Regions from separate parts of the Peribacillus sp. TH14 genome, predicted to be linked through region 1. Evidence: a T-box and tRNA genes for the amino acid it is inferred to sense, from the RefSeq annotation. Region 1 holds a T-box; the other holds one or more tRNA genes.
The links. The T-box of region 1 lies ahead of tyrS (tyrosine--tRNA ligase). A T-box ahead of a tRNA ligase gene usually reads a tRNA of that ligase, here a tRNA-Tyr.
Positions count from the first base shown of each region.

Region 1 (6,511 bases):
AACAGCTCTTTGCCTTAATAGAAGATGAACCAAATCAGATAGCCAATTTCAGTAATGCCGCTGCTTTACTGAATCAATTTCTCGTTGAGATTAACTGGGTCGGCTTCTATTTACTTGAAGAAGACCAATTGGTGCTAGGACCTTTCCAAGGCCTTCCAGCCTGTGTCCGCATTCCAATGGGCAAAGGCGTATGCGGGACCTCAGCGGCCACAAAAAAAACCTTGCGCGTCGATGATGTCCATCAGTTCCCAGGACATATTGCCTGCGATGCTGCATCACGTTCTGAAATTGTCATACCCCTTATGAAGGAGGGCAAACTAATTGCCGTTCTTGATATCGACAGCCCAATTACGAACCGATTTGACGAAGTGGATCAGCAAGGACTCGAGAAATTCGCGGACATCCTAACCAAGCGTTTATAGAGTAAAAAGGGAGCGGCAATCCATGCCGCTCCCTTTTATTGTTACAGAAATCCATGTACATGAACTTTGTTTTTCCCTGAATTCTTCGCAATATATAACGCCTCATCTGCCCTTTTAACTACCTCTTTCATGTTATCTAAATGTTCTTTTGACCAACAGGACACGCCGCAGGAAATCGTCACTCTAGGATTGGATTTCTCCCAGACCTTATCCTTTACTCGTTCGGCAATGCGAACACCTGACTCTAAAGGAACACGTGGAAGGTAAATAGCTAGCTCTTCTCCGCCCCACCTGGCCCCGATATCCGTATCACGAATATTATGTTGAATGAGATCAGCGACCTGGATCAGAATATCATCTCCAACCTGATGACCATATGTATCATTAACCCTCTTGAAGTTGTCAAGATCAATCATAATGAAAGTGCCCTCTTCATCCTCTTCCATGGATTCGGACATTTTATCATCGAGATAACTCCTTGAATACAGTCGGGTTAAATGATCGGTAATGACCAGTTTTTCAAGTTCTTCACGAAGCATGGAATTGGCCATCGCCAAACTTGAGTGGTGGATAAGTGACTGTAACAACTTAAACATTTCAAATGAGAAGAAATAGGCTTCCTTATGCAAAATAACAGCGAATCCCTTAACATCATTACTTTCCATCATAGGAACTGCCATTAGGGAATGATATTTCACATTTTCATTGGGACAATGAACACTTAAATCCCCGATAAACAGTGATTCCTTATCAACATCAATCTTACCTTTCAGGAAAGATATATACATACTCGCCTCCTCTGAATCAAAAAACTCAGAGCTTCCTGTCAATAAACTCACTTTGTCACCAGGATGGAGCAGAATAAATCCTGTCTGATCAGCATGAAAGGACTTTATAATTTGCTGCTTCATATATTCCATGGTTTCACTCAAGCGCAGATTGGAATTTAAATGCTGTGATGTCTCATTTATAAGCTGTAAATCTGAAACAAGTCGTTTTGATTGTTGATACAGTCGAGCATTCTCCAAGGCACTTCCAGCAGTATTAGCCAACAATGAAATAAACTCAATTTCATTTTCAGGGAACACGAGTGTATTAGGCGCAATAACCTGAAGAACGCCATAGACCCCTTGTTTACCTTTTAAAGGAGCATATAAAATAGAGTGATTTTCAGATGAGTGATCCTCAAATTGTATGCTACCGTTTACATAAGCCTTTAGTGCAGCCACATTCTCACTATCATATTCGAGGTCCTTGATTGGCAGGTTTTCATGGCTGTCATTATCATGGGAGAGCAGCAGGTAATAATCAAAGGTTGGGTAAACAGTGTGCAACGTCGAGATAATTTCCCCTAAGACCGCGTCCATGTTCATTGAAGAATGAAATTTTTCTGTGACCTTGAAGAGTTGTTTATATCGTCTTTCCTCATCTGATATCTTAGAAATTGATAACGCAGCTTTCAAGATTGTGGTGAATTCTTTAGAAAAAGCAGCCCCTTCTTCCGGAGTAAGGCTTGTAAGAGAGCCATTTTTCCGTTCTTTGAAGGCCGTTAATCCAATGATCTTACCATTATCCCAAAGTGGTATAACAGTCTGGAAATCCTTTACTTCCTGCTGCATACTTACTGTTACATCTCTATCATCTTTCCGTTCTTTCAAGATCATTTCTATATACTCTTGTACAGGAACCTGCATGTTATAATCGTGAAAACATCCGGTAGAGGTTTCTTTATAAAATTGCTGTTTCCACTCATCAAATTTAAAGAACATTACCTCTTCCATACCTAGCAGGTCTTTCGTCTCAAATAAAAAAGTCTCCAAGAATGTTTCGTAATGGAGTTCACCTTGCATATTCTGTATGTGTTTAAAGAAAAGTACTCTTAATTCATTAATCAACCGAGCTGTTTTAATCTTCATCTCTATCATCCCTATATTACAGCCTATTTTTTAAAGAACCTTTTAAGGTTTCATAATACTTCCACTTTAAAACGAAGCAAAAAACTAGATTTATCGAAACTTATGGTAATAGTTCCCAGGAAACTATTTATTGAAATTCATACTTTTTACTTATTATAACGCTTTCATCGGAAAAACTCTCCCAAAAATAGTACTTTTTTATGTAATTGTAATTTTATCCCTTGAATTATCTTTAAACTCCCTTTTAATGAAAAGCTAACTGTCCTTGACTCATTGAGCAGAATATTATACAATACTCCTTGTGTAAAATATTGCAGCCTATGTGACAGCTTTTATGTTCTCATTTTGTTCCTCCATACAGAGGTGTATCTCGTAACTCTCTGCTGCTAGGGCGAAGGTACATGAAAACAAAATGGTCATAACCGTTTATTCACACGGTTTTTATTTTACCAAAATAAAAACATTTAAAGGAGGAGTCATCCTATGGCTCGTTATACTGGCCCAAGCTGGAAACTATCCCGTCGTTTAGGAATTTCCCTAACAGGTACTGGTAAAGAATTAGAAAAACGCCCTTATGCTCCAGGACAACATGGTCCTAACCAACGTAGAAAAATTTCTGAATATGGAATTCAACTACAAGAGAAACAAAAACTTCGTCACATGTACGGAATCACTGAACGTCAATTCCGCACAATGTTCGACCGCGCTGGCAAACTTAAAGGTGTTCATGGTGAAAACTTCATGGTTCTTCTTGAATCACGTCTTGACAACCTAGTTTACCGTCTTGGTTTAGCTCGTACACGTCGTCAAGCACGTCAACTTGTTAACCACGGTCACATCACTGTAGACGGAAGTCGCGTAGACATCCCTTCTTACAAAGTGTCTCTTGGACAAACAATCTCAGTTCGTGAAAAATCACGTAACTTCTCAATCATTAAAGAATCAGTTGAAGCAACTAACTTCGTACCTGACTTCCTTACTTTTGATGCTGAGAAATTAGAAGGTACTTTCACTCGTTTACCAGAACGTTCTGAATTGCCTGCTGAAATTAACGAAGCTCTTATCGTTGAGTTCTACTCTCGTTAATAACTTCAAAAAAAACCTCATCCTTGGATGGGGTTTTTTTTTGTGCACAGAACTCAACTTCCAGACAAAACAAGGCCCGGCTGAGATTCAGCCGGGCCTTGTTTTCTCATTTCACTAATGTATATTTCTTCTTACCGCGACGAACAAGGATGAACTCTCCTTCAATCTTAACCTCTTCAGCCACGACATATTGCAGATCAGTCACTTTCTCGCCATTGATGGAGATTGCACCATTCTGAATATCTTCACGAGCTTGTCGCTTCGATGGAGAAATCTTCGCTTCAACAATTAAATCAACTAAGCTGATATCTTCCTTACTTTCACGTTCAAAGGTAGGAACATCTTTAAAGCCCAATTTAATTTCGGCCGCACTTAAATTTTTCACCTCACCGCTGAATAGAGCTGCAGAGATTTTGATTGCTTGGTCAAGAGCTTCCTGCCCGTGAATCAAACGTGTCATTTCTTCCCCTAAAGCTTTTTGAGCTTTACGTAAATGCGGTTCAGTCTGCACGGATTGCTCTAACTCTTCAATTACTTCACGTGATAGGAATGTGAAGAATTTCAAGTATTTCACGACATCAGCATCCGCTGTATTAATCCAGAATTGGTAAAATTCATAAGGAGTCGTTTTTTCCGGATCAAGCCAGATTGCTCCGCCTTCCGTTTTACCGAATTTCGTTCCGTCCGCTTTCGTCACGAGCGGAATCGTCATGCCGAACGCTTTTGCTTCCTCGTCATGCGATTTACGAATCATTTCAAGACCAGTCGTAATATTGCCCCACTGATCACTCCCGCCAATTTGCAACTTACAGTCATGATTATCGTATAAATGACCAAAGTCGATCCCTTGTAAAATTGTATACGCGAATTCCGTAAAAGAAATCCCTGTTTCCAAACGGGAAGCAACCGTGTCTTTTGCCAACATGTAGTTAATGCCGATGTATTTCCCGTAATCACGCAAGAACGTAACCATGTCGATTTTACCTATCCAGTCATAGTTATTGACCATAACTGCGCCATTTTCACCTTCGAAGTCAAAGATATGGGATAGCTGCCCTTTAATACAGTCGGCATTATAAAGCACTTTTTCCAACGTTTGCAGCTGGCGTTCTTCTTTTTTACCGCTTGGATCACCGATAAGTCCAGTAGCCCCTCCTACAAGTACAAGGGGACGATGACCGTGCTGTTGGAAACGGCGCATTGTTAAGAATGGCAATAGATGTCCGATGTGCATACTATCCGCGGTTGGATCTACCCCACAGTATAAAGAAATTTTTTCTTTTTCTAAAAGGTCCTTAAAACCCTCTTCATCCGTTTGTTGATAAATAATCCCTCTCCACTCGAGTTCCTTTAGCAATTCCATTTTATAATTCCTCCTTCAAATCCGAAAATATCCCGCAAAAAGCATACAAAAACGCCCCTTCATATAAATATGAAGGGACGAATAAATTCGCGGTACCACCCAACTTGAGGACATAAAGCGTCCTCCGCTCGAGACGAATAACGGTCGTCAACCGTTTCCTGCTACTAATCATTCACAGCAAATGCTCAAGGAAGTAATTCATCTCACTATATGTACCGATTTCCACTGACCACCGGCTCTCTAAAACAGGGATAGTTTGACTACTGGGTCCTATCATCGCGCTTTTTTAATAAATTTTATTGTTAATAAGTTTTTATCATACATAACATTCATTGTCAACATCACCCTTACAGATTCTAGAAAAATATGAAAGTTCGCCTTTCCCTTCCGTGTTATATGCTATAATATATGTGATTTCAGGGGGTATGATACATGAATAATAATCAAAAAGATAGATTTCAAACAGCATGGAAACAGCTAACCCGTTTTTTTCAAAATGAAAAAACACAAAAAAATGCAAGGGTTACATACCAAGTCATTTGGAACCTAACGTTGATCCTCATTATTGTTGGGGTTCTAGGATTCTCATTCGCCGGCGGCGTTGGAGCCGGCTATTTCGCTGCCCTCGTCAATAATGAGCCGGTACGCTCAAAGGATGATTTAAAAAAGGACATTTACAATTATGAAGAGACCTCTGAGGTATACTTTGCGGATAAAGTATACTTGGGCAAGCTCAAGAGTGACCTTGATCGTGAAGAAGTGTCCATCGATAAAGTTTCCGACCATCTTAAAAATGCAGTCATCGCTACAGAAGATGAGTATTTTTATGAACATAACGGAGTTGTTCCGAAGGCTATCCTGCGTGCAGTTTATCAGGAATTTACGAATGCATCCGTTCAATCAGGTGGAAGTACTTTAACACAACAGCTCATAAAAAACCAAGTCTTAACGAACGAAGTATCATTTGAACGGAAAGCAAAAGAAATTTTACTTGCGCTCCGGGTCGAGAAGTTCTTTGAAAAAGAAGAGATTTTAGAAACCTACCTAAACGTCTCCACTTTGGGACGAAACTCTTCCGGACAGAATATTGCTGGTGTCCAGTCGGCTGCCGAAGGTATTTTCGGAGTGGAAGCTAAAGATCTATCTTTACCCCAATCTGCCTTTATTGCAGGATTACCGCAAAGTCCTTTTGGGTATACTCCATATACCCAGCAAGGGAAGCTTAAAGATAATCTAGAGCCCGGAATTAACCGGATGAAAACCGTATTAAAACGAATGTATAGCAATGAATACATAACAAAAGAACAATATGATAAAGCAATCGCATACGACATAACAAAAGACTTTATCGGTAAAAAGGCGTTGCCCTCTGAGAAATATCCATGGCTCACCTATGAAATAGAAAAACGTTCCATTGAAATTTTGTCACTTAGCTTAGCAAAAGAAGATGGATATGAAGAAAAAGATTTAGAGAACGATGATTTAAAAAAGCAATATTTAGCACTAGCTGATCGTAAACTGCGTCAAAACGGCTATAAAATTTATACGACAATCAATAAAAAGATCTATGACCGAATGCAAGAAGTAACTAAAAACTATCCAAATTTCGGATATGATAAAACCGAACAGGTCATCGATCCGGATACGAAAGAAATGAAAACTGTAAAAGAGCCCGTTGAGGCGGGAGCTATCCTTATTGAAAATAAAACAGGGAAAATCATCAG
Region 1 covers NZ_JAEKEK010000001.1:3,455,024-3,461,534, reverse strand. The annotation lists gene JFU50_RS16760 (GAF domain-containing protein) at 1-422, shown strand, start outside; gene JFU50_RS16755 (sensor domain-containing diguanylate cyclase) at 464-2,338, opposite strand; gene rpsD (30S ribosomal protein S4) at 2,822-3,424, shown strand; gene tyrS (tyrosine--tRNA ligase) at 3,531-4,787, opposite strand; T-box leader at 4,858-5,073, opposite strand; gene JFU50_RS16740 (transglycosylase domain-containing protein) at 5,220-6,511, shown strand, end outside.

Region 2 (6,511 bases), 1.6 Mb from region 1:
TGAACCAGTACCGTGAGGGAAAGGTGAAAAGCACCCCGGAAGGGGAGTGAAATAGATCCTGAAACCGTGTGCCTACAAGTAGTCAAAGCCCGTTAATGGGTAATGGCGTGCCTTTTGTAGAATGAACCGGCGAGTTACGATTTCATGCGAGGTTAAGTTGATAAGACGGAGCCGCGACGAAAGCGAGTCTGAATAGGGCGAATGAGTATGAGGTCGTAGACCCGAAACCAGGTGATCTACCCATGTCCAGGGTGAAGTTCAGGTAACACTGAATGGAGGCCCGAACCCACGCACGTTGAAAAGTGCGGGGATGAGGTGTGGGTAGCGGAGAAATTCCAATCGAACCTGGAGATAGCTGGTTCTCTCCGAAATAGCTTTAGGGCTAGCCTCAAGATGAGAGTATTGGAGGTAGAGCACTGATTGGACTAGGGGCCCCCAACGGGTTACCGAATTCAGTCAAACTCCGAATGCCAAATACTTATTCTTGGGAGTCAGACTGCGAGTGATAAGATCCGTAGTCGAAAGGGAAACAGCCCAGACCACCAGCTAAGGTCCCAAAGTATACGTTAAGTGGAAAAGGATGTGGAGTTGCTTAGACAACCAGGATGTTGGCTCAGAAGCAGCCATCATTTAAAGAGTGCGTAATAGCTCACTGGTCGAGTGACTCCGCGCCGAAAATGTACCGGGGCTAAACGTATCACCGAAGCTGTGGATTGACACCGTATGGTGTCGATGGTAGGAGAGCGTTCTAAGGGCGTTGAAGTCAGACCGGAAGGACTGGTGGAGCGCTTAGAAGTGAGAATGCCGGTATGAGTAGCGAAAGAAGGGTGAGAATCCCTTCCACCGAATGCCTAAGGTTTCCTGAGGAAGGCTCGTCCGCTCAGGGTTAGTCGGGACCTAAGCCGAGGCCGAAAGGCGTAGGCGATGGACAACAGGTTGATATTCCTGTACCACCTATACATCGTTTGAACGATGGGGGGACGCAGAAGGATAGGGTAAGCGCGCTGTTGGATATGCGCGTCCAAGCAGTTAGGCCGGAAACGAGGCAAATCCCGTTTCCATTAAGGCGGAGCTGTGATGGCGAGGGAAATATAGTACCGAAGTTCCTGATTCCACAGCCGCCAAGAAAAGCCTCTAGTGAGATGTAAGGTGCCCGTACCGCAAACCGACACAGGTAGGCGAGGAGAGAATCCTAAGGTGTGCGAGAGAACTCTCGTTAAGGAACTCGGCAAAATGACCCCGTAACTTCGGGAGAAGGGGTGCTTTTTAGGGTGAATAGCCCGGAAAAGCCGCAGTGAATAGGCCCAGGCGACTGTTTAGCAAAAACACAGGTCTCTGCGAAGCCGCAAGGCGAAGTATAGGGGCTGACACCTGCCCGGTGCTGGAAGGTTAAGGGGAGAGGTTAGCGCAAGCGAAGCTTTGAACCGAAGCCCCAGTAAACGGCGGCCGTAACTATAACGGTCCTAAGGTAGCGAAATTCCTTGTCGGGTAAGTTCCGACCCGCACGAAAGGTGTAACGATCTGGGCACTGTCTCAACGAGAGACTCGGTGAAATTATAGTACCTGTGAAGATGCAGGTTACCCGCGACAGGACGGAAAGACCCCGTGGAGCTTTACTGCAGCCTGATATTGAATTTTGGTACAGCTTGTACAGGATAGGTAGGAGCCTGAGAAGCCGGAGCGCTAGCTTCGGTGGAGGCGTTGGTGGGATACTACCCTGGCTGTATTGAAATTCTAACCCGCGCCCCTTATCGGGGTGGGAGACAGTGTCAGGTGGGCAGTTTGACTGGGGCGGTCGCCTCCTAAAGAGTAACGGAGGCGCCCAAAGGTTCCCTCAGAATGGTTGGAAATCATTCGTAGAGTGTAAAGGCACAAGGGAGCTTGACTGCGAGACCTACAAGTCGAGCAGGGACGAAAGTCGGGCTTAGTGATCCGGTGGTTCCGCATGGAAGGGCCATCGCTCAACGGATAAAAGCTACCCCGGGGATAACAGGCTTATCTCCCCCAAGAGTCCACATCGACGGGGAGGTTTGGCACCTCGATGTCGGCTCATCGCATCCTGGGGCTGTAGTCGGTCCCAAGGGTTGGGCTGTTCGCCCATTAAAGCGGTACGCGAGCTGGGTTCAGAACGTCGTGAGACAGTTCGGTCCCTATCCGTCGCGGGCGCAGGAAATTTGAGAGGAGCTGTCCTTAGTACGAGAGGACCGGGATGGACGCACCGCTGGTGTACCAGTTGTCTTGCCAAAGGCATAGCTGGGTAGCTACGTGCGGACGGGATAAGTGCTGAAAGCATCTAAGCATGAAGCCCCCCTCGAGATGAGATTTCCCATAGCGCAAGCTAGTAAGATCCCTGAAAGATGATCAGGTTGATAGGTCAGAGGTGGAAGCGTGGCGACATGTGGAGCTGACTGATACTAATAGATCGAGGACTTAACCACGCTTTAAAAAATGAAATACCTTCTTATTATCTAGTTTTGAAGGAATGAAAATTTCTTCAAAAAAATGAATATAGTCTGGCAATGATGGCGAAGAGGTCACACCCGTTCCCATTCCGAACACGGAAGTTAAGTTCTTCAGCGCCGATGGTAGTTGGGGGTTTCCCCCTGTGAGAGTAGGACGTTGCCAGGCTATTCATTTAAAATCTTTAAATGAGTATTAGGAAACATTATATTATTCCGCAGTAGCTCAGTGGTAGAGCATTCGGCTGTTAACCGAACGGTCGTAGGTTCGAGTCCTACCTGCGGAGCCATATGCTTCCATAGCTCAGTAGGTAGAGCACTTCCATGGTAAGGAAGAGGTCAGCGGTTCGAATCCGCTTGGGAGCTTCCCAATCTATCTATTATCATAAAATATCGGCCCGTTGGTCAAGCGGTTAAGACACCGCCCTTTCACGGCGGTAACACGGGTTCGAATCCCGTACGGGTCACCATTATATACTTATTAGTCCGGAGGATTAGCTCAGCTGGGAGAGCATCTGCCTTACAAGCAGAGGGTCGGCGGTTCGATCCCGTCATCCTCCACCATTTTATTTTAAAAATATTTGCCGGTGTAGCTCAACTGGTAGAGCAACTGACTTGTAATCAGTAGGTTGGGGGTTCAAGTCCTCTTGCCGGCACCATTTACAACCATATATTGCGGAGGGGTAGCGAAGTGGCTAAACGCGGCGGACTGTAAATCCGCTCCTTCGGGTTCGGCAGTTCGAATCTGCCCCCCTCCACCATTTTAATAAAAACCTGTGGATCAGTTATATATTCTCTGTAAAAGGGAAATATATGATTACCACCTTTTTATTTTGTTGAATATTAATTATACATATTATATATTGGGCTATAGCCAAGCGGTAAGGCAACGGATTTTGATTCCGTCATGCGAAGGTTCGATCCCTTCTAGCCCAGCCATTTGCGGAAGTAGTTCAGTGGTAGAATACAACCTTGCCAAGGTTGGGGTCGCGGGTTCGAATCCCGTCTTCCGCTTACTATATATTTATTCCTTTAGGGGCCTTAGCTCAGCTGGGAGAGCGCCTGCCTTGCACGCAGGAGGTCAGCGGTTCGATCCCGCTAGGCTCCACCATCTAACTACATACACTAAAACTTACGTCTTAAGCCGATTACGGCTTAAGACTTTTTTTATTTTAAATATCTAACTTTTATTACTTTTACCTTCTAATAAGAGAACGGTTCAATTAGGGATTTTAAGACAAAGAGTAAATACGGTAAAAAAGCTAATTAGCTGCATCTTTATACATATAAATGTTCAGTTGAACCACTAGGCATATAAGATATAAAATGGTAGAAAGGGGGAATTATATGTCTATTCAGAAAATTTCCATTATCGGTCTACCTATGGATCTTGGTCAGGCGAGACGAGGGGTGGATATGGGACCGAGTGCAATCCGCTGTGCAGGGATTGTCGAACGGCTTGAACGATTAAAAATAGAAGTTGAGGATTTAGGAGATATAGTAGTAGGACGCCCTGAAAATGCACAGAAATCTGGTACAAATTTAAAAAACTTATCGCTAGTTGCTAAGGGAAACATTCAATTAGCAACAAGAGTAGATAAAATTATACAAGGCGGATCATTCCCGCTCGTTCTTGGGGGAGACCATTCGATAGCCATCGGAACACTCGCAGGGGTTTCGAAGCACTATGAAAATGTAGGTGTAATTTGGTATGATGCACATGGAGATTTAAATACGGAGGAAACTTCACCATCAGGGAATATACATGGTATGCCTCTAGCTGTCAGTATGGGGCTTGGCCATCCCGATCTAGTCAATATTCATGGTTCAACTTCTAAAGTAAAACCAGAAAATATCGTAATTATCGGGGCACGTTCATTAGATGAAGGTGAAAAAGAATTAATACATGAAAAAGGGATTAAAGTGTTTACAATGCATGAAATTGACCGAATGGGTATGGCTAGAGTCATGGAAGAGTGTATAGATTATTTAAGAGAAAGAACAGATGGTGTTCACCTTTCTTTGGACCTGGATGGAGTAGATCCCGCGGATGCGCCTGGGGTAGGAACACCGGTAATTGGTGGTATTAGTTATCGTGAGAGTCATTTGGCTATGGAAATGCTGGCGGAGTCTGAGTTAATTACATCAGCTGAATTTGTTGAGGTAAACCCTATTTTAGATGAACGTAATAAAACCGCAATCGTTGCCGTGGCCTTAATGGGCTCGCTATTTGGAGAAAAGCTAGTATAACTGATAAAATAAAAGAAACAGTAACCAGCTTGTGTTAGGTTACTGTTTTTTATATGCTAGAAGACGTAAGTTGATTTTTCAGGATGGTTTTATAATATCTATATTTATATGGTTGTAATCTCAGCTCCATATTCACTTTAGAGCACATCGGTCGATTTGGCTTCCATTTTTAGTTAAATGGAAGTATTGATTGATCAAAACATCTAGTTTACTGCTTACTTCAATAACTTCATTATCAACCATCGAGGAGCGGGAAGCTAAAATTATCATTTTCTGTCTGTATAGTTCAATATGATCTAAAATTTGTTCAGCAGTCATACAGCGATTCACTCCCTTAGGTTTTACAATTTTTAATTATATAGCCTTGTTTTTTTTTTCTTAAACATAAATTGTAAAACTTTGTTAAAATTAAAGTAATAAATTTTGAAACCTTTTAGCTTACGATTCGTAATAATCGTATAGCCGCATGAGCGGGGGTAAAAACCGGAAAATGGATGCACTCATTAAAGAGAGAATTAATCAAGTATTAAAGGGAGACCATAATGCATTTGGGGAAATTGTCGAACTATACAAGGACAAAGTTTTCCAGATATGTTTTAGGATGCTCGGAAACAGGCAAGAAGCAGAAGATTTGGCACAAGAGGCCTTTGTTAGAGCCTTTGTGAATATTCGTAGTTTCAATATACAAATGAAATTTTCTACGTGGTTATACCGTATTGCGACGAATCTTTGCATTGACCGTCTTCGTAAGAAAAAGCCGGATTACTATTTGGATGCAGAAGTTAGTGGAACTGAGGGATTGAATATGTATTCCCAAATTGCATCAGATATGGCAAAGCCCGAGGATGAAGTTGAATCTTTAGAACTTCAGGAAACCATTCAAGTAGAAATTATGAAGTTGCCGGAGAAATATCGGTCGGTAATCGTATTGAAGTACATTGAAGAATTATCGTTAAAGGAAATCAGTGAAATACTTGATTTGCCAGTCGGCACGGTTAAGACGAGAATACATCGTGGTCGGGAAGCCTTGCGTAAACAACTACGCCATTTATAAAAAGAAGGTGAGAAAAATGAACTACCATGAGGAAATCATTGATTATATGCATGATTATTTAGATGAGGACATCAAACCAGAGCATAAAGAAGCTTTACGTGATCACTTGCATACTTGTGCTGAATGCCGGGATTATTTTCATGAAATGAAAAAGGCAGTCGCTCTTGTACAAAGTACCTCCCATATTAAGGCTCCAGATGACTTTACAGCAAGGGTAATGGCTCAATTGCCAAAGGAAACGAAAACAACGGGTGCCAAGCGTTGGTTAAAAAGCCATCCTTTTATGACGGCAGCAGCCGTGTTCATTGTATTGATGACAGGTTCTCTTTTTTCCACATATAATCAGGACGAACATTTTTCAGTTTCCAAGCAATCTAATTTATTAGTCGAAGGAGAAACGGTGATTGTGCCTGCAGGTGAGACCGTTGAGGGGAATGTGGTAGTTCAAAACGGTAACATTCGAATTGAAGGTGAAGTGAAGGGAGATGTGACGGTCATTAATGGACATAATTATATGTCTAAGGCGGGGAATGTGACCGGAAGCATCCATGTTATTGACCAAGCTTTTGAGTGGATGTGGTACAAAATTAAGGATACCGCAACGTCTGTGCTTCCTATTAAAGAGGAAAAAGGGAATAAGGAGTAAGATGAGCTGAGCGAATGCATCGTTTTCAATATACGGTGCCATCGCTCAGCTTTACTTTGTAAAAGGAGGGGATTTTTTACTTCATTAGACCTTAACATGTAA
Region 2 covers NZ_JAEKEK010000001.1:1,850,209-1,856,719, reverse strand. The annotation lists rRNA gene JFU50_RS08960 (23S ribosomal RNA) at 1-2,438, shown strand, start outside; rRNA gene rrf (5S ribosomal RNA) at 2,513-2,628, shown strand; tRNA gene JFU50_RS08950 (tRNA-Asn) at 2,675-2,749, shown strand; tRNA gene JFU50_RS08945 (tRNA-Thr) at 2,753-2,825, shown strand; tRNA gene JFU50_RS08940 (tRNA-Glu) at 2,855-2,929, shown strand; tRNA gene JFU50_RS08935 (tRNA-Val) at 2,948-3,023, shown strand; tRNA gene JFU50_RS08930 (tRNA-Thr) at 3,043-3,118, shown strand; tRNA gene JFU50_RS08925 (tRNA-Tyr) at 3,137-3,220, shown strand; tRNA gene JFU50_RS08920 (tRNA-Gln) at 3,324-3,398, shown strand; tRNA gene JFU50_RS08915 (tRNA-Gly) at 3,402-3,473, shown strand; tRNA gene JFU50_RS08910 (tRNA-Ala) at 3,495-3,570, shown strand; gene rocF (arginase) at 3,807-4,709, shown strand; gene JFU50_RS08900 (aspartyl-phosphate phosphatase Spo0E family protein) at 4,842-5,027, opposite strand; gene sigW (RNA polymerase sigma factor SigW) at 5,200-5,763, shown strand; gene JFU50_RS08890 (anti-sigma factor family protein) at 5,780-6,409, shown strand.
Region 2: it encodes a tRNA-Tyr, which carries the amino acid that the T-box ahead of tyrS (tyrosine--tRNA ligase) is inferred to sense. The anticodon was not compared.